One region of the Streptomyces sp. NPDC049687 genome, then DNA from elsewhere that is predicted to be linked to it. Evidence: riboswitches for the same ligand, from Rfam matches in the RefSeq annotation. Region 1 holds a riboswitch; the other holds the start of a gene.
What was found. Region 1 has a riboswitch for S-adenosylmethionine ahead of thrC (threonine synthase). Riboswitches for the same ligand answer to the same signal wherever they lie in the genome.
Positions count from the first base shown of each region.

Region 1 (14,433 bases):
TCGCGTTGCGGACGGCGTCCTCGATGCGGTGCTTGCGCTCCTTGAGCTCCACCTCGGTGGCGGCACCGGCCTTGATCACGGCCACGCCGCCCGCGAGCTTCGCCAGGCGCTCCTGCAGCTTCTCGCGGTCGTAGTCCGAGTCGCTGTTCTCGATCTCGGCGCGGATCTGGTTCACACGGCCCGCGACCTGGTCCGAGGAACCGGCACCGTCGACGATGGTGGTCTCGTCCTTGGTGATGACGACCTTGCGGGCCTTGCCCAGCAGGTCGAGGGTCGTGTTCTCGAGCTTGAGACCGACCTCCTCGGAGATGACCTCGCCGCCGGTGAGGATGGCGATGTCGTTCAGCATCGCCTTGCGGCGGTCGCCGAAGCCCGGGGCCTTGACCGCGACGGACTTGAAGGTGCCGCGGATCTTGTTGACGACCAGGGTCGACAGGGCCTCGCCCTCGACGTCCTCGGCGATGATCAGCAGCGGCTTGCCCGACTGCATGACCTTCTCCAGGAGCGGGAGCAGGTCCTTGACGTTCGAGATCTTGGAGTTCGCGATCAGGATGTACGGGTCGTCGAGGACGGCCTCCATACGCTCCATGTCGGTGGCGAAGTACGCCGAGATGTAGCCCTTGTCGAAGCGCATACCCTCGGTGAGCTCCAGCTCCAGACCGAAGGTCTGGGACTCCTCGACGGTGATGACGCCTTCCTTGCCGACCTTGTCCATGGCCTCGGCGATGAGCTCGCCGATCTGGGTGTCGGCGGCGGAGATGGAGGCCGTGGAAGCGATCTGCTCCTTGGTCTCGACATCCTTCGCCTGCTCCAGCAGGGCGCCGGAGACGGCCTCGACGGCCTTCTCGATGCCGCGCTTGAGGGCCATCGGGTTGGCGCCGGCGGCGACGTTGCGAAGGCCTTCCTTGACCAGGGCCTGGGCCAGGACGGTCGCGGTCGTCGTGCCGTCACCGGCTACGTCGTCCGTCTTCTTCGCGACTTCCTTGACCAGCTCGGCGCCGATCTTCTCGTACGGGTCCTCGAGCTCGATCTCCTTGGCGATGGACACACCATCGTTGGTGATCGTGGGGGCGCCCCACTTCTTCTCGAGGACGACGTTGCGGCCCTTGGGGCCGAGCGTCACCTTGACGGCGTCCGCGAGCTGGTTCATGCCGCGCTCGAGGCCGCGCCGCGCCTCCTCGTCGAACGCGATGATCTTGGCCATGTGAAGTGGTCCCTCCAGGACTGGGGGTGATTCCTTCGGACCGCGCCCGCGCCCGCGACGGACGGCTCGCAATGCCGCGTGGTTCCTTGCCCCACCTGGCCTGCGGGCCTCACCGACCCGGTCCTTCTTTGTCACTCTCACCTTCAGAGTGCTAACGCAATGATTAGCACTCGGCATGGTCGAGTGCAAGCGCCTCTCCCGGATGCGGACCACTTGCCACCCCTGACGCCGGGCACGCCGAAGGGCTCGTACCCGGGAGGTACGAGCCCCTCGATCATGTACGGACCGCGTACAGAGTCCGTACAAAGAAAGTGCGCTCTCAGTCGGCGCGTGCTTCAGCCGGTCGCCAGCCGGACCATGTCCGCCTGCGGCCCCTTCTGACCCTGCGAGATCTCGAAATCGACCCGCTGGCCCTCTTCCAGGGTGCGGTACCCGTCCATCTGGATCGCGCTGTAGTGGACGAAAACATCCGCACCACCGTCGACCGCGATGAAGCCGTACCCCTTCTCCGCGTTGAACCACTTGACGGTGCCCTGAGCCATGCCTAACTCCCCTATTACTGGCCCTTGCACAGATCCACACTTCGCGGATCCGGGTCAGACCTCACCCCCCAGTTGGTTGGGGGCGTGCGCCGGAACGCGTCGACCGCGGCTGAATGTATCTGTCCAACTGCCGTCTGCAACAGGTCAGTCGGACGAGAATTCTGGACGCACGCGATCCGGAATGTGGCGAGAATTCGCCAGAATTCAGGGCAAGTCGGGCCCCGCAAAAGCCACAAATGCCACACAAGAGACACACACTTTGGCTGCTTCTTGTCGGGCCAGGGCAGAAATCAAAGGCTCCGGATCAGGGTTTCGCGACCCGGTTCCCCAACTGTACCGCGCTCAACCACACTGAATTGCCCCCTCCGCTTCTCTCACGGAGGGGGCAATTCGATGAACTCTCGGTAATCACTGTTACCGACGGTTACTACCGGCCGGTACTGACCAAAGGTCAATCACGACTCAGCCGCCGGCGACGGCGGGAATGATCGACACGCCCGCACCGTCCGGAGTGGCCGTCTCCAGCCCCTGCTCGAAGCGCACGTCGTCGTCGTTCACGTACACGTTGACGAACCGCCGCAGCTTGCCCTGGTCGTCCAGGACACGGGCGGCGATGCCGGTGTGGTTCTTCTCCAGATCGGCGATGACCTCGCCGAGGGTCGCCCCCTCGGCGGAGACCTCGGCCTGCCCGCCGGTGTAGGTACGCAGGATGGTGGGGATGCGGACGTTGACGCTCACGATGTGACCTCCGGTCGGGTGTCTGTCTGGGGACGGGCCGCTCTTACGCGAGACCAGCCTCGCGGAACGACTCCAGGTTGGGGCGGATCGTCGCCGTGAGCCCCGTCCCGGCCACCGCGTCCAACGTCTTCAGACCGTCACCGGTGTTGAGCACGACGGTCGTCAGCGTCGGGTCCAGCAGGCCGTTCTCGATCAGCTTGCGCGTCACACCCACGGTCACCCCACCGGCGGTCTCCGCGAAGATCCCCTCGGTCCGCGCCAGCAGCTTGATCGCGTCCACGACCTGCTCGTCCGTCACGTCCTCCACGGCCCCGCCCGTACGCCGCGCGATGTCGAGGACGTAAGGACCGTCCGCCGGGTTGCCGATCGCCAGCGACTTGGCGATGGTGTTCGGCTTCTGGGGACGGACCACGTCGTGGCCCGCCTTGAAGGCCACGGACACCGGGGAGCAGCCCTCCGCCTGCGCGCCGAAGATCTTGTACGGCTTGTCCTCGACGAGACCCAGCTTGATCAGCTCCTGCAGACCCTTGTCGATCTTCGTGAGCTGCGAGCCCGAGGCGATCGGGACCACGAGCTGGTCCGGGAGCCGCCAGCCGAGCTGCTCGGCGATCTCGTACGCGAGGGTCTTGGAGCCCTCGGCGTAGTACGGCCGCAGATTGACGTTGACGAAGCCCCAGCCCTCGCCCGCCGGGTCGCCGATGAGCTCGGAGCAGAAGCGGTTGACGTCGTCGTAGTTGCCCTCGATACCGACGAGCTCGCCGCCGTAGACGGCGGCCATGACGACCTTGCCCTGCTCCAGGTCGTGCGGGATGAACACGCAGGAGCGGAAGCCGGCGCGGGCGGCGGCGGCGCCGACGGCGCCGGCGAGGTTGCCGGTGGAGGAGCAGGAGAGGGTGGTGAAGCCGAACGCGCGGGCGGCCTCGATGGCCTGCGCCACCACCCGGTCCTTGAAGGAGTGCGTCGGGTTGCCGGAGTCGTCCTTGACGAAGAGCTTGCCGGGGTCGACGCCGAGTTCACGGGCGAGGTTGTCGGCCTGGACGAGCTGGGTCCAACCGGGGTTGATGTTGGGCTTGTCCGCCACGTCGGCCGGGACGGGCAGCAGCGGCGCGTAACGCCAGATGTTCGCGGGTCCCGCCTCGATGCGCTTGCGGAGCTCCTCGGTTTCGTAGGAGGAGAAGTCGTACGCGATCTCGAGCGGGCCGAAACACTCCTCGCAGGCGAAGACCGGGCCGAGGGGGACGCGGTGGCCGCATTCGCGGCAGCTCAGGGCCGCGGCGGGGCCGAGGTCGACGGTGGTGGAGTCGGTGGTGCTTGCAACAGTCTGCGCAGCCATGTGAGGCGAGGCCCTTTCTCCTCATCTTCCTCACGACGCATCTCGCCGTGAGACGGATTTGGCACCTTCCCTAGCCGGGAGCCTCACCACGACGACGTGGTCAGACCGGCTGGAGGGTTGCCGGGGCTTCATCGGGCCGTATCCCTCTGCCCCTCTGGATGAGCGGTATGCGGTTGTTGAACGTCGAACGCCTGATGACCCCGGACATGCGATGGTCATCCGCGTTGTTCAAGACTGTAACCGAAGGCCAGGACAGTTGAGAGAGTCGTCCGAACCGCGAGATGGATCACACGGTCACCTGCCGTGCACCCGGTGTGATCACGACAGTGAGGAGCCGCTGACTGTGCTGGAAGAAGTCGAGCGCTGGCTGGCCACCCGCTCCTGGTCCGTGACAGATCGTCCGCTGCACCGCGTCCTGTCCGCGAAACGCGCCACGGGTCAGTCGGTGTCCGTCGTCCTGCCCGCGCTGAACGAGGAGGAGACGGTCGGCGACATCGTCGCCATCATCCGTCACGACCTCATGCAGCAGGTTCCGCTCGTCGACGAGATCGTCGTCGTCGACTCGGGATCGACCGACCGCACGTCCGAGGTCGCCGCCGCGGCCGGCGCGCGGGTCGTGCACCGCGACGCGATCCTGCCCCGCATCCCGGCCGTGCCCGGCAAGGGCGAGGTCCTGTGGCGCTCCCTGCTCGTCACGAGCGGGGACATCGTCTGTTTCATCGACGCCGACCTGAGGGAGTTCTCCTCGGACTTCGTCTCGGGCATCGTCGGCCCGCTGCTCACCGACCCGGGCGTGGACCTGGTGAAGGGCATGTACGACCGTCCCCTGGGCGGCGCGGCCGGCCAGGGCGGGAGGGTCACCGAGCTGATGGCCCGGCCCCTGCTCAACATGCACTGGCCGCAGCTGGCCGGTTTCGTGCAGCCGCTCGGCGGTGAGTACGCGGCCCGCCGCGGCCTGCTGGAGCAGCTGCCGTTCCCCGTCGGGTACGGGGTGGAGCTGGGGATGCTGGTCGACGCGCTGCACCTGGTGGGGCTGGACGCGCTGGCCCAGGTGGACGTGGGGGTGCGCAAGCACCGCCACCAGGACGGGCAGGCGCTCGGCCGGATGGCCGCGGCGATCTACCGCACCGCCCAGCTCCGCCTGGCGCGCGGCCATCTCATCCGTCCCTCCCTCACCCAGTTCGAGCGCGGCGCCGACGGTTTCGAGCCGCGCACCTACTCGGTGGACATGGAGGAACGGCCGCCGATGGCGGAGATCGCGGAGTACGCGGCGCGCAAGGTCGCGTAACGGCACGGGCGGGCCGTATACGGCTGGATACGGCCCGTCCACAGGGGGCGACCGTACGTTTGAGCGTTTACCGACCGGGCTAGGTTGTGGCGTATGGCTTCCATGCACGGTGCTGTTGCTCGGGGTGCTGAGGTGCTGGTCGCGTCCAACCGCGGCCCCGTCTCCTACACGGTCGGCGAGGACGGCTCGCTGCACGCGAAACGCGGGGGCGGCGGCCTGGTCTCCGGTCTGTCGGCGATCGGCCCGGACGCGGGCGCGCTCTGGGTGTGCTCGGCGCTGTCCGAGGGCGACCGGGAGGCGGTCCGGCGCGGGATCGGCGAGGAGGGCGTGCGGATGCTGCCCGTCCCGGCCGACGTGCACGAGGACGCGTACAACGGCATCGCGAACTCGGTCCTGTGGTTCGTCCACCATCTGCTCTACCAGACCCCGCTGGAGCCGGTCTTCGACACGGAGTTCCGGCGGCAGTGGGCGTCGTACGAGACCTACAACCGCGCCTTCGCGGAGGCGCTGGCGGAGGAGGCGGCCGACGGCGCGGCGGTCCTGGTGCAGGACTACCACCTGTGTCTGGTCCCCGGGATGCTCCGGGAACTCCGCCCCGACCTGCTCATCGGCCACTTCTCGCACACTCCGTGGGCGCCGCCGGCGTTCTTCCGGATGCTGCCCGACGACATCCAGGAGCGGCTGATGGAGGGGATGCTCGGGGCGGACCGGGTGGCGTTCCTGACCTGGCCGTGGGCGACGGCTTTCCAGAACTGCGTCGAGGGGCTCGACCCGTATCGCTGGGTTCCGGCGTGGCAGTCGGGCGGGCCCAGGTCGATCGGGCACCTGAGCGACGAGCGGATCAGCCGCCGTACGTACATCGGCGTGCACAGTCTCGGCGCCGACGCGGAGTTCCTGCGCGCCCGTTCGCACGCGGCAGACGTCGAGGAACGCATGGCGGAGCTGCGCGCGGAGATCGGCGGGACGGGGCGCAAGACGATCGTCCGGGTGGACCGTACCGAGCTGTCGAAGAACATCGTGCGCGGACTGCTGGCCTACCGGCAGCTGCTCGAGGACCACCCCGAGTGGCACGAGCGGGTCGTGCACGTGGCCTTCGCCTACCCGTCCCGTCAGGACCTCGCGGTCTACCGGGACTACATGGCGGAGGTGCGGCGGGTGTCGGACGAGATCAACGAGCGCTACGGCACCCCGGGCTGGACCCCCGTGCTCCTCAACCTCAAGGACGACTTCGCCCGCTCCCTCGCCGCCTACCGCCTCGCGGACGTGGCCCTCGTGAACCCCATCAGGGACGGCATGAACCTGGTCGCCAAGGAGGTCCCGGTCGTCTCCGACGAGGGCTGCGCGCTGGTGCTGTCGCGGGAGGCGGGAGCGTACTGGGAGCTGCGCGAGGACGCGATCGTCGTCAACCCGTACGACATCCTGGAGACCGCCCGTGCCCTGCACGAGGGCCTGTCGATGAAGCCGGAGGAGCGCGCCGAGCGCACCAAACGGCTGGCTGCCGCCGCGACCGCGCTCCCTCCGGCCCAGTGGTTCCTGGAACAGCTGACCGCCCTGCGGGAGCTTCAGCCGAGCTGACCGGCCAGGTTCCGCAGGAGTCGTACGACGCCGGAGGGGCCGTCGACGACGAGGTCGGCGCGGGCCGCCAGTTCGGTGACCTCGGCACTGCCGCTGCACACCAGGAGGCCGGGGACGCCGTCGGAGCGGAGTTTCTCCACGGCGGCGAAGGCGGGGAGGTCGCCGAGGTCGTCGCCGGCGTAGAGCACGGACTCGGCGCCGGTCTCACGGATGTGCTCGAGGAGGGCGACGCCCTTGTCCATGCCGGGCGGGCGAAGCTCCAGGACCATCCGGCCGGGCTCGACGATCAGGCCGTGGCCGGTGGCGAGGCCGGTGAGGGGTTCACGCAGGGCGTCGAAGGCGGCCTGGGGGTCGGTGGCGCGGCGGGTGTGGACGGCGACGGCCCGGCCGCCCTTCTCCTCCACCCAGACGCCGGGCCAGTCCCCGGCGGCTTCGAGGACGGCGGGGAGTTCGGCGCGGGCGGCGGCGACTCCGGGGTGCGGGGCGGGGGCGGTGACCTCGCCGGTGGCCGCGTCCCAGCGTTCGGCGCCGTAGTGGCCGAGGACGGCCAGACGGTCCAGCCCCTCGGCTCCCGCGAAGCCCGCGTTGCGTACGGCCACCTCGGCGGGGCGGCCCGTGATCACCGCGACGGCGGCGACCTTAGGGGCGAGGGCCTGGAGGGCCGTAAGGGCGTCGGGGTGGGCGCGGGCGTCCTCGGGGTTCTCGACGATGGGGGCGAGGGTGCCGTCGAAGTCGAGGGCGACGAGGGTTCCGGAGGGGCGGGTGGTGATCGCGGCCAGAGCGGCCCGGCCTGCCGGGGTCGTGGGTGCGGGGTCCGTGGAGTGCGTCTCTTGGCTGCCCATGCGACGACCCTAACTTTCTAGCGGTCGGACCGCCGCGCCTCCCTCACTCTCCTCAGTCTGTTCACCGTCACCGGGTCGTGGGCCAGGGCCCGCGGGTCGTCCAGGAGGGCGTTCAGGAGTTGGTAGTAGTGGACCGGGGACAGGTCCAGTTCCTCGCGGATCGCCCGTTCCTTCGCGCCGGGGCCGGGGAAGGTGCGGCGCTCCAGGGCGAGTATGTCCCGCTCCCGCGGCTCCAGCTCTTCCTGCATGCCCCGCACGCTACCCCCGCCCGCCGACAGCGGCTCACTCGCCGGTGGCGCTCTCCGCGCTCGTGGCGGTGGCCTGGAGGTGGCCGAGGACCGCGGCCGCGCTGCCGGAGGGGCTGACGGCGGCGCCGATCCTCTTCTTGATGGACGCGCTGACCCGGGCCCAGGAGGTCCGTCCCACGGGGTAGAGCTGGGAGAGCGGGAGTTCGTCCAGGAAGGGCCGGAGATCGGCGTCCTGCTTGGCCGTGCTCATGACCTGGGAGGCGGAGTTGGTGGCGGGCAGCAGGTCGTACTCGCGGGAGAAGTCGAGGACGTTCTTCTCGCTGTAGACGTAGTCGAGGAACTCGCCGATCTGGTCGGCGTGCCCGTTCTGCCGGAAGGCCATCATCCAGTCGGCGACACCCATGGCGACCTTGCTGGGGCCGTCGAGGCCCGGCATCGGCACCATGCCGACCTTCACGCCCTTCGCCTCGGCGGCCTTCATCAGGGAGGGGTGCCCGTTCAGCATGCCTACGTCACCGGCGGCGAAGGCCGCGAAGGCGTCCGCGCGATTCAGCTTGCCGGGCGCGACCGGCCCGGTGAGGCCCTTGCCGACCAGCTCGTTCTTCAGCCAGTTGAAGGTCTCGATGTTCTCGGTGGAGTCGAGGCTGTAGCTGCTGACGGTCTGGGTGTAGCCACCCCCGCCGCTGAGCAGCCACTGCAGGGTCTCGCCCTGCGCCTCCTCGGGCCCGAGGGGCAGCGCGTACGGGTACTTCACGCCCTTGGCCTTGAGCGCCTCGGCGTCCTCGGCGAGCTCGGCCCAGGTGGTCGGCGGGGTGATCCCGGCCTGGGCGAAGAGGGTCTTGTTGTAGAAGAGCAGGCGCGTGGAGGAGGCGAACGGCATCCCGTACTGCGAGCCCCGCACCTTGCCGGCCTGCGCGAGCTGGGGGACGAAGTCGGCCTGGGTGGTGATGGAGAGCACGTCGTCCGCCTTGTAGAGCTGGTCGGCGGCCGCGTAGTCGGCGTAGGCGCCGATCTGCGCCAGGTCGGGCGCCTTGCCCGCGTCGACCATGTCCTTGACCTTGGCGTCGACGTCGTTCCAGGAGTAGACGGTCACGTCGACGGTGACGTCCGGGTGCTTCTTCTCGTACGCGTCGACGAGCTCGGCCCAGTACTTCTCGGAGCTGTTGGCGCTGCTGTCGCCGTAGTCGGCGGCGACCAGTCTCAGGGTGACGTGGTCGGAGCCTCCGGTGAGTCCGCATCCGGAGAGGGCCGCGGTCATGCCCAGGACGGACACCCCAGCGATCCTCCCGGCGATCGTCATCGACTTGTCTGCCCGCCGCTGCACAGCGTCACTTCCCTCGCGAGTGTCCGATTACTGGACAACTGATTGTGCCTACCAATGGATCGTTATCCGCATGAAGGTCTACACCACATGTGTGGACTAGACCTCTTTCGGCCCTCTTGGGGGCGCACGCTACCCCCAAGACAGGGCAGTGGACTAGACCTCTTGTGGGTCCACGGGCCACACTGTTCCCGTGAGACATGTCATCGCCCTCGACGTGGGCGGCACCGGGATGAAGGCTGCCCTGGTCGGGGCGGACGGCACTCTGCTGCACCAGGACCGCCGGGCCACCGGCCGCGAGCGCGGCCCCGACGCGGTGGTCGCCGCCATCCTCGACTTCGCCGCAGACCTGCGCGCCCACGGCGTCCAGCACCTGGGCGAGCCCGCGGCCGCCGCCGGTGTCGCCGTACCCGGCATCGTCGACGAGGCGCACGGCATCGCCGCCTACGCGGCCAACCTGGGCTGGCGGGACGTACCCCTGCGCGAGCTGCTCACCGAGCGGCTCGGCCTCCCCGTCGCCCTCGGCCACGACGTCCGCACGGGCGGGCTCGCCGAGGGCCGGATCGGCGCCGGCCGGGGCGCGGACCGCTTCCTGTTCGTGGCCCTGGGCACCGGCATCGCGGGCGCGATCGGCGTCGACGGCCGGGTGGAGGCGGGCGCGCACGGCTTCGCCGGCGAGATCGGCCATGTGGTCGTACGTCCCGGCGGGACCCCGTGCCCGTGCGGGCAGCGCGGCTGTCTGGAGCGGTTCGCATCGGCGTCGGCGGTCAGCGAGGCATGGGCGGCGGCCTGCGGGGATCCGGAGGCGGACGCGGCGGACTGCGCCAAGGCCGTCACGTCCGGCGACCCGAACGCCGTCCGGGTCTGGCAGCACGCCGTGGACGCCCTCGCCGACGGCCTGGTCACCGCCCTCACCCTCCTTGACCCTCGCACGCTCGTCATCGGCGGCGGCCTGGCGGAGGCGGGGGAGACGCTCTTCACACCGCTGCGGGACGCCGTCCGGGAGCGGGTCACCTTCCAGAAGATCCCGACGATCGTCCCGGCGGCCCTGGGCGACAGCGCCGGATGCCTCGGCGCGGGCCTGCTGGCCTGGGATCTCCTCAACCACACCATCGACCGTTCGGAGGTAACCGCGTGACGGCAACGCCCGCAGGGGCGCGGGAAACCGCGCGACCAGCCACAACGCTTCCGCAGCCCGCGACGGCCGGAAGCCCCCTGGTGCTCGCCGGTGCCAACGTGGTCATGCCCACAGGAACCGTCGAAGGCGGACGGGTCGCCCTCGAGGGCAGGCGCATCACCGGTGCCGCCCCTGAACACGCGCAGGTGATCGACGTGTCCGGCCACTGGCTGGTCCCCGGCTTCGTCGACATCCACAACCACGGCGGAGGAGGGGCCTCCTTCTCCGGCCCCCTGGACGACGTGTTCAAAGCCATCCACACCCACCGCGTCCACGGCACCACCACCCTCGTCGCCTCCACCGTCACCGACGACATGGACGTGCTGGTCCGTCAGGCCGGCCTGCTGAGCGAGCTCACCGAGCAGGGCGATCTGGCCGGCATCCACTTCGAGGGCCCGTTCATCTCCCCGTGCCGCAAGGGCGCGCACTCCGAGGAACTGCTGCGCCACCCGGACCCGGCCGAGGTGCGCAAGCTGATCGACGCGGCACGCGGCCAGGCGCGGATGGTCACCCTGGCCACGGAACTCCCCGGCGGTCTGGACTCCGTACGCCTGCTGGCCGCACACGGTGTGATCGCCGCCGTGGGACACACGGACGCGACCTACGAACAGACGGTTCAGGCCATCGAGGCGGGAGCGACTGTCGCCACCCACCTCTTCAACGCGATGCCCGTCCTCGGCCACCGCTCCCCCGGCCCGATCGCCGCCCTCCTGGAGGACGAGCGGGTCACGGTGGAGCTCATCAACGACGGCACCCATCTCCACCCCGCCGCCCTTGAGCTGGCGTTCCGTCACGCGGGCGCGGGTCGGGTGGCGTTCATCACGGACGCGATGGACGCCGCCGGCATCGGCGACGGCCGCTACATGCTCGGCCCGCTGGAGGTCGAGGTCAGCGAGGGCGTGGCGCGCCTGGTGGAGGGCGGTACGATCGCGGGCTCGACCCTGACCCAGGACCGCGCCTTCAAGCGGGCGGTGACGATCGACCGCCTCCCCGTCGAGGACGTCGTCGCCGCCCTGTCCGCCAACCCGGCCCGCCTCCTGGGCCTGCACGACAGGGTGGGCTCCCTGGAGCCCGGCAAGGACGCCGACCTGGTCCTGCTGGACGCGGACTTCGACCTCAAGGGCGTGATGCGCAAGGGCGATTGGGTGGTCGGTCCCCCACTGGCCTGAATCATCCCCCGGCACAGGAACGGTGGCCGACCCGAGGGCTGGGCCGGTCGCCGTCCTTTTGGCATGATCAGGCCTCCGGAATCAGTCGCACACGCTTGCACCACTCGGGGGAGGTCGGCACAGGTGATCCTCACGGTCACGCTGAACACCGCTCTCGACATCACCTACCGGGTCCCGGCGCTGCGGCCGCACGCCTCGCACCGGGTGACCGACGTGACGGAACGCCCCGGCGGCAAGGGGCTGAACGTCGCCCGCGTGCTGGCCGCCCTCGGCCACGAGGTGACGGTCACCGGTTTCGTGGGCGGGGCGACGGGACGTGTCGTACGGGAGCGGCTCACCCAGGTGGCCGACGCGCTCGTACCGGTCCGCGGGACCACCCGCCGTACGGTCGCCGTCGTGGACGCCGGCACCGGTGACACGACCCAGCTCAACGAGCCCGGCCCCGTCATCACGCCCACCGAGTGGTCCGCCTTCCAGCGGGCGTACTCGGAGTTGGTCGCCGACGCCGACGCGGTGGCCCTGTGCGGAAGTCTGCCGCCGGGGGTGCCGGTGGGGGCGTACGCGGGCCTGGTCCGTACGGCGCGGGCCGTGGGCATACCCGTCCTGCTGGACACGAGCGGTGAGCCGCTGCGCCGGGGGGTCGCCGCCCGCCCGGACATCATCAAGCCGAACGCCGCCGAGCTGGCCGAACTCACCGGTTCGCACGAGCCGCTGAGGGCGACTCAGGGCGCCCGGCGGCGGGGGGCGCAGTCCGTGGTGGCCTCGCTGGGAGCGGAGGGCGTGATCGCGGCGACACCGGAGGGCCGCTGGCGGGCCACCCCGCCCGCCCGGATGCACGGCAATCCCACGGGCGCCGGCGACTCGGTGTCGGCCGGTCTGCTCTCGGCCCTGGTCGAGGGCCTCACCTGGCCCGACCGGCTGGCCCGTGCCGTCGCGCTGTCCGCGGCGACCGTCCTCGCCCCGGTGGCCGGCGAGTTCGACCGCGCGGCGTACGAGGACCTGCTGGGCCGGGTCACGGTGACCGGGGAGGCCACCGCGCCTGAGGGTCAGTCCTTGACCTGACCCTCCTTCAGGTACAGCTGGTCGAGCAGCACGTCGCACTTGTCGCCGTTCTCACAGGAGACGGAGATCGTGTTGGTGCCCTTGGTGAGCGTGGGCCAGGAGTAGGTCTTGGTCCAGCCCTTGGCGAAGTCGCCGTCGTCGGCTTGCGCGAAGTTGCCCAGGTTCAGCTTGCTGCCGAAGACCTTGCCGTTGACGGTGAGCGTCATGGACTGGTCGTCACCGGCCGCGCTGTAGTGCGCGAAGAGGGTGTACGTGCCGTCCTTGGGAATGCCGTTGACCGTCCAGGTCACCGAGTTGCCCACCTGGTTGAGGTTGCCGACGTAGACGCCGCCGTCCGCCTCTGCGCCCTCGACGTCGGAGGCCAGGGCGGCGGTGCCGCCGAGTTTCAGGGCCTTGGCGTCGATCGTCGGCAGTTCCGCCTCGTTCGCCTCGCTCGTGGACGACTCGCTGGGCGAGGGGCTCGCGGAGGCGGAGGACGAGGGCGAGACCTCGGCGCCGGCCTTGTCGTCGTCGGTGCCGGAGTCGCCGTTGGCCATGGCCACCGCGATGCCGATCACGACCGCGGCGACCACCGCGACCGCGCCGATCAGCAGCCCCTTGGTGTTGGGGCCGCGGCCACGGCCGCCACCGCCCTGGGCCGGCTGCCGCCCGGTGGGTGCCCCGCCGGGGAGGGTCTCGGGCGCCGTGTAGTGCGCGTTCGGCTGGCCGTACGCGCCCTGCTGCTGCGGGGCCGTCGGCTGGCCGTACTGCCCGTACTGCGCGGTCTGCTGCTGCGGCTGCCCGTACTGGCGCTCGCCGACCGCACGCACTCTGCTGACCGAGTTGGGGTAGCCGTAGCCACCGCCGGAGGGCGGCTGGGCGCCGTTGGCCTGGCCGTCGGCGTAGAGGTAGCCGAACGGGTCGTCGTCCTCGGGCGTACTCGCGCCGTTGTTGCCGGGCGTCATCCCTTCGTACTCCTCAACAGGTGCGGGGCTGATGCGATGCAAGGTGAGAGTTGCGAGCCTACCCGCTCCCGGTGCCCCAAACGGGTGACTCGGATCGCATCAGCTCGGTGACCAGGCTGCTGACCTGGTCGTACGGCGTGGATTCACCCCGCACGTCTGTGCTGTTTGGGACGAGATCGTTTCTCGACGTACATCCGTTCGTCGGCGGACTTCAGGACCTCGTCGGCTGTCATCCCGCAGTGCGCCCATCCGATGCCGAAGCTGGCGCCCACCCGGACGGCCCGGCCCTCGGCGCGGATCGGCTGGATGATCTCGTTGCGCAGGCGTACGGCGAGGTCCGCCGCGTCGGCGCGGCCGAGTCCGTCGGCGAGGATCACGAACTCGTCGCCGCCGAGCCGGGCGACCGTGTCGCCGTCGCGCACGGCCCTGGAGAGGCGCCGGGCGACCTCGATGAGGACCGCGTCGCCCGCGTTGTGCCCGAACCGGTCGTTGATCGACTTGAAGCCGTCGAGGTCGCAGAAGAGGACCGCGAGCCCCTTGGTGCCGTCGTCGCGGACGCCGTCCTCGGGGGCGGCGGTGTGCACGTGGTGGTCGTAGGCGTCGTACGCCTCCGCGCCGGGGGGCCGGTAGTCGAAGCCGTGGCCGTTGGCGTCGAAGGCGGGGTGGCCGTAGGTCTGGTCCATGGCGTCGACCGCGGCGGGGTGCGTCGACTGGGGGCGCTGGCAGATCCGGGCGGAGAGCCGCGAGCGCAGTTCCGCGGAGTTGGGCAGGCCGGTCAGGGAGTCGTGGGAGGCGCGGTGGGCCAGCTGGAGCTCGCGCCGCTTGCGTTCCTCGATGTCCTCGACGTGGGTGAGCAGGAAGCGGGGCCCGTCGGCGGCGTCGGCGACGACGGAGTTGCGCAGGGACACCCAGACGTACGTCCCGTCCCGGCGCCCGAGCCTCAGCTCCGCGCGGCCGCCCTCCGCCGACGTACGCAGCAGGGTGCCTATG
Region 1 is NZ_JBITLN010000019.1:10,372-24,804, forward strand. Features, by position in the region: gene groL (chaperonin GroEL) at 1-1,204, opposite strand, end outside; gene ACIBVL_RS38200 (cold-shock protein) at 1,540-1,746, opposite strand; gene ACIBVL_RS38205 (ubiquitin-like small modifier protein 1) at 2,209-2,484, opposite strand; gene thrC (threonine synthase) at 2,528-3,817, opposite strand; SAM riboswitch class I at 3,836-3,982, opposite strand; gene ACIBVL_RS38215 (glucosyl-3-phosphoglycerate synthase) at 4,161-5,105, shown strand; gene ACIBVL_RS38220 (trehalose-6-phosphate synthase) at 5,199-6,680, shown strand; gene otsB (trehalose-phosphatase) at 6,668-7,522, opposite strand; gene ACIBVL_RS38230 (DUF3263 domain-containing protein) at 7,540-7,770, opposite strand; gene ACIBVL_RS38235 (ABC transporter substrate-binding protein) at 7,805-9,070, opposite strand; gene ACIBVL_RS38240 (ROK family protein) at 9,285-10,229, shown strand; gene nagA (N-acetylglucosamine-6-phosphate deacetylase) at 10,334-11,437, shown strand; gene ACIBVL_RS38250 (1-phosphofructokinase family hexose kinase) at 11,561-12,499, shown strand; gene ACIBVL_RS38255 (carbohydrate-binding protein) at 12,484-13,443, opposite strand; gene cdgB (diguanylate cyclase CdgB) at 13,587-14,433, opposite strand, start outside.

Region 2 (14,433 bases), on a different contig from region 1:
CTGTACGAGCAGCAGACGCACCACGTGCTGTGCCCCTGCCACCAGTCCACCTTCGACCTCTCCGACGGTGCCCGAGTGATCTTCGGCCCCGCCGGTCACGCCCTGCCGCAGCTGCGCATCGGTGTGAACGACGAGGGCTACCTCGAGGCGCTCGGCGACTTCGAAGAGCCCGTCGGTCCTGCTTTCTGGGAGCGCGGATGAGCACCACAGAGAACAACGAGGCCCGCGAGCGCGGGAAGGCGCCGGCCGGCGAGCGGATCGCCGACTGGGCCGACGGCCGGCTGGGGATCTACTCCCTCGCCAAGGCCAACATGCGCAAGATCTTCCCCGACCACTGGTCGTTCATGTTGGGCGAAGTGTGCCTGTACAGCTTCATCATCATCATCCTGACGGGTGTGTACCTGACGCTGTTCTTCCACCCGTCGATGAACGAGGTGGAGTACCACGGCAGTTACGTCCCGCTCCAGGGACAGCTGATGTCCGAGGCGTTCAGCTCGACCCTGCACATCTCCTTCGACGTGCGCGGCGGTCTGCTCATCCGGCAGATCCACCACTGGGCGGCGCTGATCTTCCTCGCCGGCATGTTCGTGCACATGATGCGCGTGTTCTTCACCGGCGCGTTCCGCAAGCCGCGTGAGATCAACTGGCTGTTCGGCTTCCTGCTGTTCGTCCTGGGCATGTTCACCGGCTTCACCGGTTACTCGCTCCCGGACGACCTGCTCTCCGGCACCGGTGTCCGCTTCACCCAGGGCGCCATCCTGTCGATGCCGATCGTCGGCACGTACATCTCGATGTTCCTGTTCGGCGGGGAGTTCCCGGGCCACGACTTCGTGGCGCGGTTCTACTCGATCCACATCCTGCTGCTGCCGGGCATCATGCTCGGCCTGGTGGTGGGCCACCTGATCCTGGTCTTCTACCACAAGCACACGCAGTTCGCGGGGCCCGGCAAGAGCAACAAGAACGTCGTCGGCATGCCGCTGCTGCCGGTGTACATGGCCAAGGCCGGAGGCTTCTTCTTCCTGGTCTTCGGCGCCATCGCGCTCATCGCGGGCATCGCGCAGATCAACCCGATCTGGGCCATGGGTCCCTACCGTCCGGACCAGGTGTCGACCGGCGCCCAGCCCGACTGGTACATGGGCTTCGCCGAGGGTCTGATCCGCTTCATGCCGGGCTGGGAGATCAACATCTGGGGCCACACCCTGGTCCTGGGCGTGTTCATCCCGCTGGTCCTGTTCGGTGTCGTCCTCGCGGCGCTCGCGCTCTACCCCTTCATCGAGTCGTGGATCACGGGCGACAAGCGCGAGCACCACATCCTGGACCGCCCGCGCAACGCCCCGACGCGCACCGCGCTGGGTTCCGCCTGGGTCACGATGTACATGATCACGCTGGTCGGTGGTGGCAACGACCTGTGGGCCACGCACTTCCACCTGTCGATCAACTCGATCACCTGGTTCGTCCGGATCTTCTTCTTCGTCGGACCGGTCATCGCGTACATCCTCACCAAGCGGATCTGCCTCGGCCTGCAGCGCCGCGACCGGGACAAGGTGCTGCACGGTCGCGAGACCGGCACCATCAAGCGCCTGCCGCACGGTGAGTTCATCGAGGTCCACGAGCCGCTCAGCCAGGAACAGCTCCACACCCTCACGGCGCACGAGCAGTACGAGCCGGCCGCGATCGGCCCGGCCGTCGACGAGAACGGCGTCGAGCGCAAGATCAAGCGGTCCGAGAAGCTGCGCGCCAAGATCAGCGACGCGTACTTCGGCGAGGACCAGCAGATCCCGAAGCCGACCGTCGAGGAGTACAAGGAGATCACGAGCGGCCACGGCCACCACTGATCGTCCGGCGTCGCCACGCCACGCAGAGGGCCCCGTCCGGTGTTCGGACGGGGCCCTTCGCCGTGCCCTGCGGCTGGATAGGGTGGGATCGCACTCTCCGACGAGAGACCTTTCGACCGGTACGACACCCAGGAGCGGCTGATGAGCGCTGTGACCCCCGCTGGAGGCGACACCGCGGCGGGCCGTTCCTGGCCCGAGGTGCTGAACGCCCTGCTGTACGGCCGTGACCAGAGCGCCGACGCCACGGCGTGGGCGATGGACCGCATCATGCAGGGCGAGGCGACGGACGCGCAGATCGCCGGGTTCGTGGTGGCCATGCGGGCCAAGGGCGAGACCGTCGAGGAGATCAACGGGCTCGTCCGGGCCATGTACGAGCACGCCAACGTGATCGAGGTGCCCGGGCGGACCGTGGACATCGTCGGCACCGGCGGCGACGGCGCCAAGACCGTCAACATCTCCACCATGTCGGCGATCGTCGTCGCCGGGGCGGGCGCCACGGTCGTCAAGCACGGCAACCGGGCCGCCTCCTCCGCGTCCGGCGCCTCGGACGTCCTGGAGAAGCTCGGCGTCAATCTGGAGCTGACCCCGCGGCGGGTGGCCGAGGTGGCCCAGGAGGCCGGGATCACCTTCTGCTTCGCGATCAAGTTCCACCCGGCGCTGCGCCACGCGGGCGCCGCACGCGGGCAGTTGGGCATCCGCACGGTGTTCAACATCCTCGGCCCGCTGACCAACCCCGCCCGGGTGCGGGCGCAGGCGGTCGGGGTCGCGGACCCGCGGATGGCGCCGGTCGTCGCGGGCGTCTTCGCCGAGCGCGGGAACTCCTCCCTGGTGTTCCGGGGTGACGACGGCCTCGACGAGCTGACCACCACGGCCACCTCCCGGGTGTGGGTGGTCCGTGACGGCAAGGTCACCGAGGAGGCCTTCGACCCGCGTGACGTCGGCATCGAGCTGGTTCCGGTGGAGGCCCTGCGGGGCGGGGACCCGTCGTACAACGCGGAGGTCGCCCGCCGCCTGCTGGACGGCGAGAAGGGCCCGGTCCGGGACGCCGTCCTGCTGAACTCGGCGGCCGCGCTGGTCGCCCTGGAGCCGGGCACGGGCACGCTCGCCGAGCAGATCCGGTCCGGCATGGACCGGGCGGCCGAGTCCCTCGACTCGGGCGCCGCCAAGCGGACGCTGGACCGCTGGGTGGCCGCCAGCAACGCGTAGCCGTCGGTGGTGCGGTCCCGTCATCCGGACACGAGTTGCGGGACCGCGATCACTTCACGTACGTTCCTGTACCAGGTCATGAGTGACAGTCATGAGGCCCCGGCCGACTGTCCGGCAACCCTCCGTCCGTGGCGGGGTGCCCCGGGTGAAGACCAGGCCGTGGACAGCAAGGTCCACGGCAAGCGCGGACCCCTCGCGAGACCAGGGGTCCTGGGTCGTTCGAGGGAGTCTCTCGTGAGCAAGCGAATGCGATAGGGCGTAGAGCCCCGCCTCCGCATCCCCTTTCCCCTTCCTCCGTGCTGGAGCCACACCCGCTCGCACGGCGGTTCCCCCTGCCTCTCACGGGAGTTCCCCCATGTCCGTCTCCACCGCTGCCGTCGCCCAGACCATTTGCTCCCCGTTGCCCGTTCTGGGCAGGGATGTCACCGTTCCGCTCGTCACGGGCGGCGAGGTCACCTACGCGGCCCTCGACTACGCGGCCAGCGCCCCCGCCCTGCAGCGCGTCTGGGACGACGTCGCGGCCTACGCCCCTTACTACGGCAGCGTCCACCGCGGCGCCGGCTACCTCTCCCAGCTGTCGACGGACCTGTTCGAGAACGCCCGCGCCACGGTCGCCGAGTTCCTCGACTGCCGCCCCGACGACCAGCTGGTCTTCACCCGCTCGACGACGGACTCCCTCAACCTCCTCGCCAGGGCCCTCCCCGCCGGCTGCCAGGTCTTCGTCTTCGAGACCGAGCACCACGCCTCGCTGCTGCCCTGGACGGACGCCCGCGTCACCTACCTCGACGCCCCGCGCACCCCGGGGCAGGCGGTGGCCACCCTGGAGCGCGCGCTCGCCGGCCGGGACCCGCACGGCCCGGCCCTGGTCTGCGTGACCGGCGCCTCGAACGTCACCGGCGAGCTGTGGCCCGTACGCGAGCTCGCGGCCGCCGCGCACGCCCACGGCGCCCGGATCGTCCTGGACGCGGCCCAGCTGGCCCCCCACCACCCCGTGTCCGTCCGTGACCTGGACGTCGACTGGGTCGCCTTCTCCGGCCACAAGCTCTACGCCCCCTTCGGCTCCGGCGTCCTGGCCGGCCGGGCCGACTGGCTGCGCGCGGCCGATCCGTATCTCGCGGGCGGCGGTGCCAGCCGCAAGGTCACCCGGCGCGAGGACGGGGGAGTGGACGTCGAGTGGCACGAGAACGCGGCCCGCCACGAGGCCGGCTCCCCGAACGTCATCGGCGCGTACTCCATCGCCTCGGCCTGCAAGGCCCTCACCGAGGCCGGCTTCGACACCCTGGTCGCCCGCGAGCGGTACCTGATCGAGAAGGTGCGGTCGGGCCTGGCCGAGGTCCCGCAGGTCAAGGTGCTGTCCTTGTTCGGCGACGACGCCCCGCGGGTCGGAGTGATCTCCTTCGTCGTCGAGGGCTGGAACAGCTCCCACTTCGCGGCGGCCCTCTCCGCCGAGTACGGCATCGGCGTCCGCGACGGCCTCTTCTGCGCCCACCCCCTGGTCCGCGCGCTGCTGGGGGGCGACCCGCAGACCCAGGGCGAGTGCGGCGCCCCCGAGGCGGCCCCGGGCGAGAAGTCCCTCAACGCCATCCGTGTCAGCTTCGGCGCCGGAACCCCCGACGAACACGTGGACCGCTTCGTCGAGGCCGTGCGGGAGCTGGTGACGGACGGCGCGCGGTGGACGTACAGGACGCAGGACGGCCGCTGCGTCCCCGCGGTCTAGTCGGGCTTGTCCGCCGGAGGCGGGGTTCGGACGGTCAGGAGTCGAGACCGATCGCGAACGCCGCCTCCAGGTCGTGCTGGGAGTACGTGCGGAACGCCACGTGCGTGTCCGTCGCCTCCACCCCGGGGATCTTGCTGATGCTCCCCGGAATGACCTCCGCGAGGTCCTCGTGCTGCTTCACCCGGACCATGGCGATCAGGTCGTACGTGCCGGTCACGGAAAACACCTCGCTCACCGAATCCAGCGCGGCGATCCGCTCAGCGATCTCGGGGATCCGGTCCACGCTGGTCTTGATGAGGACGATCGCGGTGATCACGGCTGGTTCTCTCCCTCGGGAGCCGGAGCTGGGGCGGCCCTCACTCTAGTCGCAGGACGAAAACGGGCCCACGCGCACGCGAAGCCCAGCCCGAAGCCCACCACGTGCGCCAGATAGGCCACCCCGGGCCCCTGGGTGGCCTGCCCCACCGCCACCCACTGCAGCGCCGCCCAGAACGGCAGCACGACCCACGCCGGGAACCGCAGCGGCAGGAAGAACAGGAACGGCAGGAGACTGGTGACGCGGGCCCGGGGGAACAGGTACAGGAAGGCGCCGAGGACCGCGGAGATCGCCCCGGAGGCGCCCACCAGCGACTGCGATGACGCGGCGTGCGCGGCCGCGTACCCCAGCAGGGCCAGGTAGCCGCAGCCGGAGTAGAAGAGGATGAACCGGACGCGGCCCATCCGGTCCTCCGTCATCGCCCCGAACACGTAGAGGAAGAGCATGTTGCCCAGGAGGTGCACCCAGCTGCCGTGGACGAAGAGAGCCGTGGCGGGCGTCAGGGTGGCTCGCGCGGAGCCGGCGAAGAGTTCCGCCGGGACCACGCCCCAGCGGCGGAAGTAGGCCCGCCGTGCGGCGAACAGCTCGTCGCCGGAGCCGTACGCCGGATTGAGTCCCGAGGCCGGGCCGATCACGAAGACCAGACAGCACAGGGCGATCAGTCCGTACGTCACCGGCGCCGAGGGGCTGCGGAGTGCTCTGCGGACGGTCCCGCTCCAGTTGCCGATCATGGACACAGAGCATGGCGTAAGGGGACGCACCAGCCCATATCGCCTCGCCGCCGTGGACGGATGGGCGGCGAGGACGTGGCAGGCCGTAGGGTTACGAGCCATGCACAGCGGGGAGCCTCCGGCGCGACCCGCATGGAAGACCGACACTAGAAGGAAGCGGACAGTCACGATGACGGTTCCCCTGCCGACCGCCACCACGCGGTGGCGCTGCACCCTCTGCGGCAACCTCACCCGGTTCGACGTGACGCGTTCGTCGAAGGTCGTCGAGTACGTCCACCTCGATCTCGCCGGTGAGCCGAAGGTGGAGGAGCGCGAGGTGGTCAGTGAGACCATCGAGTCGGTGCGGTGCCGCTGGTGCAACGCCGTGGACCAGGTGGAACTCGTGGATCGGCCGGGCGCCGGTTCCTGACGGTGGGGGTCCCCCCGCTCGAGCGAAGTCGAGAGTGGGCGAGGGGCCCGCACAGTATTGGGGTGGAGACGGATGGTGGAGAGCGCAGGCGGGGGGCCGGGCGACGGCGCCGCTGAGGTGCTCGACCGTCCGCTGCCCGACGGAGTGCGCCGCCGGGTCGTGCAGATCGTCTCCGACGGCTTCGGTGGTCTGACCGTCGGCGAACTTCCCGCTCAATTGAGGCAGTACGCCCGGTTCGCCCCCAATCGGCGGGCGAAGTTCGCGGGCAACGCGATGGCGGCCGCCCTGGAGACCGATCCGCTGTTCCGGCAGCGCATCGCCGAGAAGTACAGAGAAGCCCAGCCGGAGCTCTCCGGCGCTCTCGACTCCGGCTCGCCGACCCCGGCCGCGGACCCGCTCGACGTGGCGGCCGCGGCCTATGTGCTGCGGCCCGTCGGCTGGGTGAAGCTGGTGACCGCGGCCGGCGAGGAGGCGCAGCGGGCGGACGCCGAGCGCGCCGACGAGGAGAGCCGGGCCGAACTGGAGCGGCTGCGCGAGGAGCTCGCGCAGGCCCGCGAGCAGACCCGGCTGGACACCGAGCGGCTGCGGACCGAGCTGGACGCGGCGAAGAAGGAAGCGGAATCACTTCACCGCAAGCTGCGTTCGGCCCTCAGTGACGTCAAGCGCGGCGAGGCCGCGCTGCGCAAGGTGCAGGGCGAGATCGAGGCCGTACGCGCCGAGGGGCAGGCACAGGTGTCCGCCGCCGAGAGCGAGTCCCGGCGGCTGAAGGCGCGCCTGGGGGAGGCGGAGGCCGCCCTGGAGGCCACCCGGCGGGCGGCCCGTGAGGGGCGCAGCGTCGAGGACATGCGGCTGCGGCTGCTGCTGGACACCGTACTCGACGCGGCCCAGGGGCTGCGCCGCGAACTGGCCCTGCCGCCGGTGTCGGTGCGGCCGGCGGAGACCGTCGACGCGGTCGAACCGGGGCGCATGACCCCGAAGGACATCGCCGCGCGCGCCCTTTCGGAGAACGATCCGGCCATTCTCGACCAGTTGCTCGCACTGCCCCAGGCGCATCTGGTCGTCGACGGCTACAACGTCACCAAGACCGGCTATCCGCAGATGCCGTTGGAGAAGCAGCGGCTGCGGCTGCTGGGGCAGCTCTCGGCGCTCGCCGCGCAGACCGGAGCCGAGGTCACCTGTGTCTTCGACGGGGCCGAACTGGCCGCTCCGGTGCTGCTCGCGCCGCCGCGCGGGGTGCGGGTGCTGTTCTCCAAGGCGGGCGTGACCGCCGACGAGCTGATCCGCCAGCTGGTGCGCGCCGAGCCGCCGGGCCGGCCCGTCATCGTCGCCTCGACCGACCGCGAGGTCGCCGACGGGATCGCGAAGGCGGGGGCCCGGCCGGTGGCTTCCGCGGTACTTCTGAAGAGACTGTCCTGAAAGGGAGAAGTTGCAGGTTTAATGCCTGAATTGAGCGGGATCGTCACGCAACGTAGCGTCAATCACGTATCACCGCACGTGAGTTCCCGGGAAAAACTGCGTTGCGTAACGTGATTTTTGCGCCGGGGGATTTGATCTGATCACGGCGAGGTCACTAAGGTCTGGTGCTCGAACCTCCACACGGGTGATCACTCAAAAGAAGGAGCCCGTCTCCGTGGCGTCCCACCGTCGACCCAAGCAGCCGAGTCGCGCACGCGTGACCGTGCTGACCACCGCAGCCGCCGCTGCCGTCGCTCTGAGCTCCCAGGCCGCCAACGCGGCGCCGAGCGAGAAGCTCAGCAAGGACGAGGTAAAGGCCAAGGTCGACAAGCTCTACGAGGAGCAGGAGCAGGCCACCGAGAAGCTCAACGGGGCCGAGGAGAAGCAGGAGAAGCTCCAGAAGGAGATCTCCACCATCCAGGACAACGTCGCCCGCGGCCAGGAGGAGCTCAACGAGCTGCGTGACTCCATCGGCCTGGCGGCCGCCGCCCAGTACCGCACCGGCAGCATCGACTCCTCCCTCCAGCTCTTCCTGTCGTCGAACCCCGACGACTACCTGGACAAGGCGTCCGCCGCCGACCAGCTCAGCGCCCAGCAGGTCGAGGCGCTGAAGAAGATCCAGGAGAAGCAGCGAGAGCTCGCGCAGGAGCGCTCCGAGGCCTCCGAGAAGCTCAAGGACCTCGCCTCCACCCGGACCGAGCTGGCCAAGCAGAAGAAGATCGCGCAGGGCAAGCTCGCCGAGGCGCAGAAGCTCCTCAACTCGCTGACCGCCAAGGAGAAGGCCGCGCTGGCCGCCGAGCAGGACCGCGCCAGCCGCTCCTCCGCCGAGCGTGTCGACCTCGGCGACACGGGTTCCGCCTCCAGCCGCGCCGCAGCCGCGTTCGCCGCCGCCCAGTCCAAGCTCGGCTCGCCGTACGTCTACAGCGCGTCCGGCCCGAACTCCTTCGACTGCTCGGGTCTCACCTCCTGGGCCTACGCCCAGGCCGGCGTCTCCATACCCCGGACCTCGCAGGCGCAGGCCAACTTCGGCACGCGCATCTACTCCGTCAGCGACCTCAAGGTCGGCGACCTGGTGTTCTTCTTCAACGACCTGCACCACGTCGGCCTCTACGCGGGCAACGGCCAGATCCTGCACGCCCCGCGCACCGGCACCGTCGTCCGGTACGAGTCGATGAGCACGATCGGCGGCCCGTTCATGTTCGGCGTCCGCGTCTGACGCTCGAGCCCCGGGGGTTCGTCACTCCCACGGCTCCGTTCCAAGATCAGGACACGACACCGCCCGAACGGGCGAATTGCGACAACACGATGTGACCCCACGCCCCGCCGGTGACCTGCGTCAGCGGCGGGGCGTCACTGTGTGTGCCCGCCGAGGTCTTTGGCCCGCCCCTCGACACGGGGCTACTGTCTGCCGCGTTTCCTCCCGGGCCCCCGCCACGGGGGGACGGTCCCTGTCCGCCAGTGGAAGGAGCGCGGCTTCCCGTGGGGTCCCATCGCCGCCTTGCACCGTCCGGGTTCGACCGGGGCGCCACCAGCGCCCTGGGCGTGCTGTCCGCCGCGGCCGCCGCACTCGGCGCCCTGACCGCCGTACCGGCCTCGGCCGCGCCGCACGACGACACCCGCGCCGAGGTCGACCGGCTCTACGAGGAGGCCGAGCAAGCCACCGAGGCCTTCAACAAGGCCGGTGAGCGCGCCGGCGCCCTGCGCCGGGAGGTGGGCGACGCGCAGGACCATATCGCGCGGCAGCAAGGGCGCATCAATGACCTGCGCGAGACGCTCGGTTCGCTGGCCGGTGCCCAGTACCGCTCGGGCGGCCTCGACCCGTCCCTGGCGCTGCTCTTCTCCGACGACCCGGACGACTACCTCGCCAAGGCCTCCGTCCTCGACCGGATCACCACCCACCAGGCCGGTGAACTCAGGGAACTCCAGGACGCGATGCGCGAGCTCGCACAGGAGCGCACCGAGGCCGCCCGGAAGCTCGCCGAGCTGGAGAGGAGCCGCAAGGCCGTCGCCGGCCACAAGCGGACCGTCGAGCGGAAGCTCGCCAGAGCCCGGCAGTTGCTGAACGCCCTGCCGACCGCCGAACGCGCCGCCTACGACCGGGCCTCCCGCTCCGGCCGCTTCGACATGCCCGACCTCGCGGGCGCCGTCCCCGCCTCGGGCCGCGCGGCCGCCGCCCTCGCCGCCGCCCGCTCCGCGCTCGGCAAGCCGTACATCTGGGGCGCCAACGGCCCCTCCGGCTTCGACTGTTCGGGCCTGGTGCAGTGGTCGTACGCGCAGGCCGGGGTGTCCCTGCCCCGCACTTCGCAGGCCCAGGCGCACGCCGGCCGTCCGGTGCCGCTCTCCCAGGCCCAGCCCGGCGACATCGTCACCTACCGCTCGGACGCCAGCCATGTCGGCATGTACGCCGGCAACGGCCAGGTCATCCACGCTCCCTACCCGGGCGCGCCGGTGCGCTACGACCCGGTCGGGATGATGCCGGTCTCCTCGGTGACCAGGCCCTGACCGCGACCCGTTCGTGCGGGCCGCCGTACGATCAGGAGGATGGCTGGTCGTGGGCGGGTGCGCGGATCCGGGGTGCCGGGGCTCTGTCTGCTGCTCGTCTCGCTGGTCTCCTGCGGCGGAAATCCCGCGGCCGACACCGCGAAGGCCGAGGTGCAGCGGGTGCTGGACCGGCGGGCGGCGGCCGTCCTGCACCACGACGCGCCGGCGTACGCCGCCACCGGCACCCCCGAGGGCTACACCGACCTGAAGGCCCTGCCGCTGGCGGCCTGGTCGTACAAGGTGACCGCGGTGCGCCGGGACGGGGACTCCCTGACCGCCGACGCCGAGCTGAGCTATCGCGTCGAGGGCTACGACAGGGCCCCGGTGACCGCGGGCCGCGTCCTGCGCCTGACCCGGGACGCCGGCGGGTCGTGGTCCGTGACCTCCGAGAAGCCCGCGCGGAAGGCGGGAGAGCAGCTGTGGGACGAGGGCACGGTGGCCGTCGTGCACGGCGAGCACAGCCTGGTGCTGGGGGTCGGACAGCCCGTGGCGCGGCTGCGCTCCTTCGCGGACCTCGCCGACGACGCGGTCCCCGCGGTGTCGGCGGCCTGGGGTACGGACTGGGCGGGGCACGTCGTCGTCCTCGTACCGCGGTCGCTGGAGGGCATGGCGGGGCTGCTCGGCTCGCCCGCCTCCTCCTACCGGGGCATCGCCGCGGTCACCACCGGGGAGACCGGCGGCCGGACGAAGGCACCGGCCGACCGGGTGGTCGTCAACCCCGACGCCTACGCCCTGCTCGGCTCGGTCGGAAGGCAGGTCGTCCTCACCCACGAGACCACCCATGTCGCCACCCGCGCCCACACCAACGCCGCCACCCCGCTGTGGCTGTCCGAGGGATACGCCGACTGGGTCGGCTACCGGGGCACCGGGCGCACCCCGCCGCAGGTCGCGCCCGAGCTCCGGAGCGCCGTGGCCGAGGGCGGCCTACCGGCCGGGCTGCCCACCGACGCCGACTTCGGGTTCTCCGGCGACCCGGCCAGGCTGGCCCGGGCGTACGAGGGCGGCTGGCTGGCCTGCCGGATGATCGCCGAGCGGTGGGGCGAGGTGAAGCTGGACGCCTTCTACCGGGCGGTCGGCGCGCACCAGGAGCGGGCGGGAGCCGTCGAGGGCGCCCTGCGGAACGTGCTCGGCGTGTCCCTGACGGAGTTCACCGCGAACTGGCGGACGTATGTGCGGGATCAACTGGGCTGATCGAGGACCAGCGGCGGGCCATCGGACGGCAGGCCGTGGTCCTGTCGGGGCCGTCGGGCTCGTCGCGGCGGTCCCGCTGTTCGTCGGGGCCCCTGGATCATGGCCGCCTTCGGCGCCGGTGCTGCTGCGGATGACCCCGCCCGGTACGGCCGTTCGGCTGCCGCTCGTCCACGCGCTGTCGGGGCTCGGGCTGCCGGGCGTGTGCCTGGCGGCGTTGCCGGCGGTGGGGGCCTCCTGCGTCAGGAGGACGCGGCGGCGGTCTCGCTGGGACGCGCGGACTGATCGAGGACGGGGGCCTCCTCCGGCTCGGGGACCGTCGAGCGCCACAGCCGTACGGCGGCGCAGAGCGCGGCGGTGAGCAGGAGGCCGTTGCGCAGCGACAGGAGGGCCACGCCGAAGGGCGTGCTGTCGACGACGTCCGCGAACCGGACGGGGAACTCCAGCACCGTCACGGACGACGCGGCCAGGACCAGCACCGCCGGGCGGGTCATCGGGCCGGCGCGGAAGCAGAGGCAGACGGCCGCGAGACCGACCAGCCAGACCAGGTACTGGGGGCTGATCACCCGGCTGGTGACGGTGAACAGCAGCACCGCCGTGAACGCCGCGTCCGCGAGCGTGTGCGGTGCGAACCGTTTCGCCCTCAGCCGCCACAGCAGCAGCCAGCCGAGGGCGAGCGCGGTCAGACCCAGCGCGAGATCGCTCACCACCTGGACGTAGGGACCGAGGAACTCCACCGAGCCGTAGTTCAGCAGCACCCTGCCCCGCCAGCCGAACTGCCGGGCCACGTGGAAGACGAGGGCGCCCAGCGACTCCACCTCGGTGCCCCGGTCCCGCTGGAAGGTGAGGAAGGCGAAGGCGCCGGGCATCAGCAGGGCGAACAGACCCGAGAGCGCGGCGGCCGTCACCGCCGCGGCGCCCCACGCCCGGCGCCGCACCGCGCCCGCCAGCAGCAGCACCGGCCACACCTTCAGCAGCGCGGCGAACCCCGTCAGCGCCCCCATCACCCGCGGGCGCCGGGCGCCCGCGAGCAGCGCGGCCACCGCCACGGCGGTGACCATCACGTCGTAGCGGGAGTAGACCGTCGGGCCGAGCAGCGGGACGCCCGCCACCCACATCCAGGCGCCGCGCGGCGAGCGGCCGGGCCGCAGGCCGGCGTTGAGCAGCAGCATGAGGACGGCCAGGTCGGCGAGGAAGGCCAGGACGAAGAAGGCGGAGGCGTAGTCGAGGAAGGGGAGGAGGCCGGGCGAGAGGATGGCGAGGGCGGCGGCGGGCGGGTACTGCCAGGTGACGTCGGACTGCGGGAACGTGCCGGTGCGCAGGACGTCGTACCAGCCCTGGTAGATGGACGACACGTCGGTCGTGACGTCCGGGCCGGGGAAGACGAGCACCTGGAAGACGAAGAGCAGCAGAGCGAGCCGGGTCACGCCCCAGGTCGTCAGCAGCGAGGCCAGGGGTGGCCTCGCGTCCTTCGTCGTCATGAGGCCCATGATTCCCCGCCCTGCTGTGAGCCGCCGCCCCGAGCGGCTGTGCGTGGCGTTTGGATACAGTCGGCCTCGATGCACAAGACCCTGATCGTGACGAACGACTTTCCGCCCCGACCCGGCGGTATCCAGGCGTTCCTGCACAACATGGCGCTCCGGCTCGACCCCGACCGCCTCGTCGTCTACGCCTCGACCTGGAAGCGGAGCCGGGAGGGGGTCGAGGCGACGGCCGCCTTCGACGCCGAGCAGCCCTTCACCGTCGTACGGGACTCCACGACGATGCTGCTGCCGACGCCCGGGGCGACCCGGCGGGCGGTCGGGCTGCTGCGGGAGCACGGGTGCACGTCGGTGTGGTTCGGGGCGGCCGCGCCGCTCGGGCTGATGGCGCCGGCGCTGCGCAGGGCCGGCGCCGAGCGGCTCGTCGCGACGACCCACGGGCACGAGGCCGGATGGGCGCAGCTGCCCGCCGCCCGGCAGCTTCTGGGGCGGATCGGGGAGACCACGGACACGATCACCTACCTGGGCGAGTACACGCGCTCGCGGATAGCGACCGCGCTGAGCGCCGGGGCGGCCGGGCGGATGGTGCAGCTGCCGCCGGGCGTCGACGAGAAGACCTTCCACCCCGGGTCGGGCGGCGACGCGGTGCGGGCGCGGCTCGGGCTGACCGACCGGCCGGTGGTCGTGTGCGTCTCGCGGCTGGTGCCGCGCAAGGGCCAGGACACGCTGATCCTGGCCATGCCCCGGATCCTGGCCGCCGAGCCGGGCGCCGTCCTGCTGATCGTGGGGGGCGGGCCGTACGAGAAGGATCTGCGCAGGCTCGCGCACGAGACCGGGGTCGCCGCGTCCGTGCGGTTCACCGGGGCGGTGCCCTGGGCCGAGCTGCCCGCGCACTACGGCGCCGGCGACGTCTTCGCGATGCCGTGCCGGACCCGGCGGGGCGGGCTGGACGTCGAGGGGCTCGGGATCGTCTACCTGGAGGCGTCCGCCACCGGGCTGCCCGTCGTCGCCGGGGACTCGGGCGGGGCACCCGACGCCGTGCTCGACGGGGAGACGGGCTGGGTCGTGCGCGGCGGCTCCCCGGCCGACGCCGCCGAGCGGATCACCGCCCTCCTCGGGGACGCCGAGCTGCGCCGCCGGATGGGGGAGCGGGGGCGGCAGTGGGTGGAGGAGAAGTGGCGGTGGGACCTGCTCGCGGAGCGGTTGAAAACATTGCTCTAGACTTTTCCCCTTTTGCTCTAGCCGGACGGCGGCAATCCGCCGATGCTGCGCACATGACAGCAAAACTGATGCAGCGTCAGCTGACGAGACGTCACATACTTGGTATGGCCGCCCTCCAGACGGCGGCCACCCTCGGCTTCACCCGCGTCGGTCTCCAGTCGGCCCGCGCGGCCGAGCCCGCCGCGGTCGAGTCCGCCCCCGCGATCGTCGTCGGCTCCGGCTACGGCGCCTCCGTCGCCGCCCTCCGCCTGGGCCAGGCCGGCATCCGCACCCTCGTCCTCGAGATGGGCCGGCTGTGGAACACCGCCGGCGCCGACGGCAAGGTCTTCTGCA
Region 2 is NZ_JBITLN010000001.1:441,948-456,380, reverse strand. Features, by position in the region: gene ACIBVL_RS02105 (Rieske 2Fe-2S domain-containing protein) at 1-201, shown strand, start outside; gene ACIBVL_RS02100 (cytochrome bc complex cytochrome b subunit) at 198-1,835, shown strand; gene trpD (anthranilate phosphoribosyltransferase) at 1,977-3,041, shown strand; SAM riboswitch class IV at 3,116-3,232, shown strand; gene ACIBVL_RS02090 (aminotransferase class V-fold PLP-dependent enzyme) at 3,397-4,758, shown strand; gene ACIBVL_RS02085 (Lrp/AsnC family transcriptional regulator) at 4,793-5,074, opposite strand; gene ACIBVL_RS02080 (rhomboid family intramembrane serine protease) at 5,071-5,805, opposite strand; gene ACIBVL_RS02075 (hypothetical protein) at 5,975-6,214, shown strand; gene ACIBVL_RS02070 (NYN domain-containing protein) at 6,287-7,630, shown strand; gene ACIBVL_RS02065 (NlpC/P60 family protein) at 7,845-8,885, shown strand; gene ACIBVL_RS02060 (NlpC/P60 family protein) at 9,149-10,171, shown strand; gene ACIBVL_RS02055 (hypothetical protein) at 10,211-11,401, shown strand; gene ACIBVL_RS02050 (glycosyltransferase 87 family protein) at 11,641-12,879, opposite strand; gene ACIBVL_RS02045 (glycosyltransferase family 4 protein) at 12,958-14,100, shown strand; gene ACIBVL_RS02040 (GMC oxidoreductase) at 14,205-14,433, shown strand, end outside.
Region 2: it holds a riboswitch for S-adenosylmethionine, as region 1 does, so the genes downstream of both, ACIBVL_RS02090 (aminotransferase class V-fold PLP-dependent enzyme) here and thrC (threonine synthase) in region 1, are expected to answer to the same signal.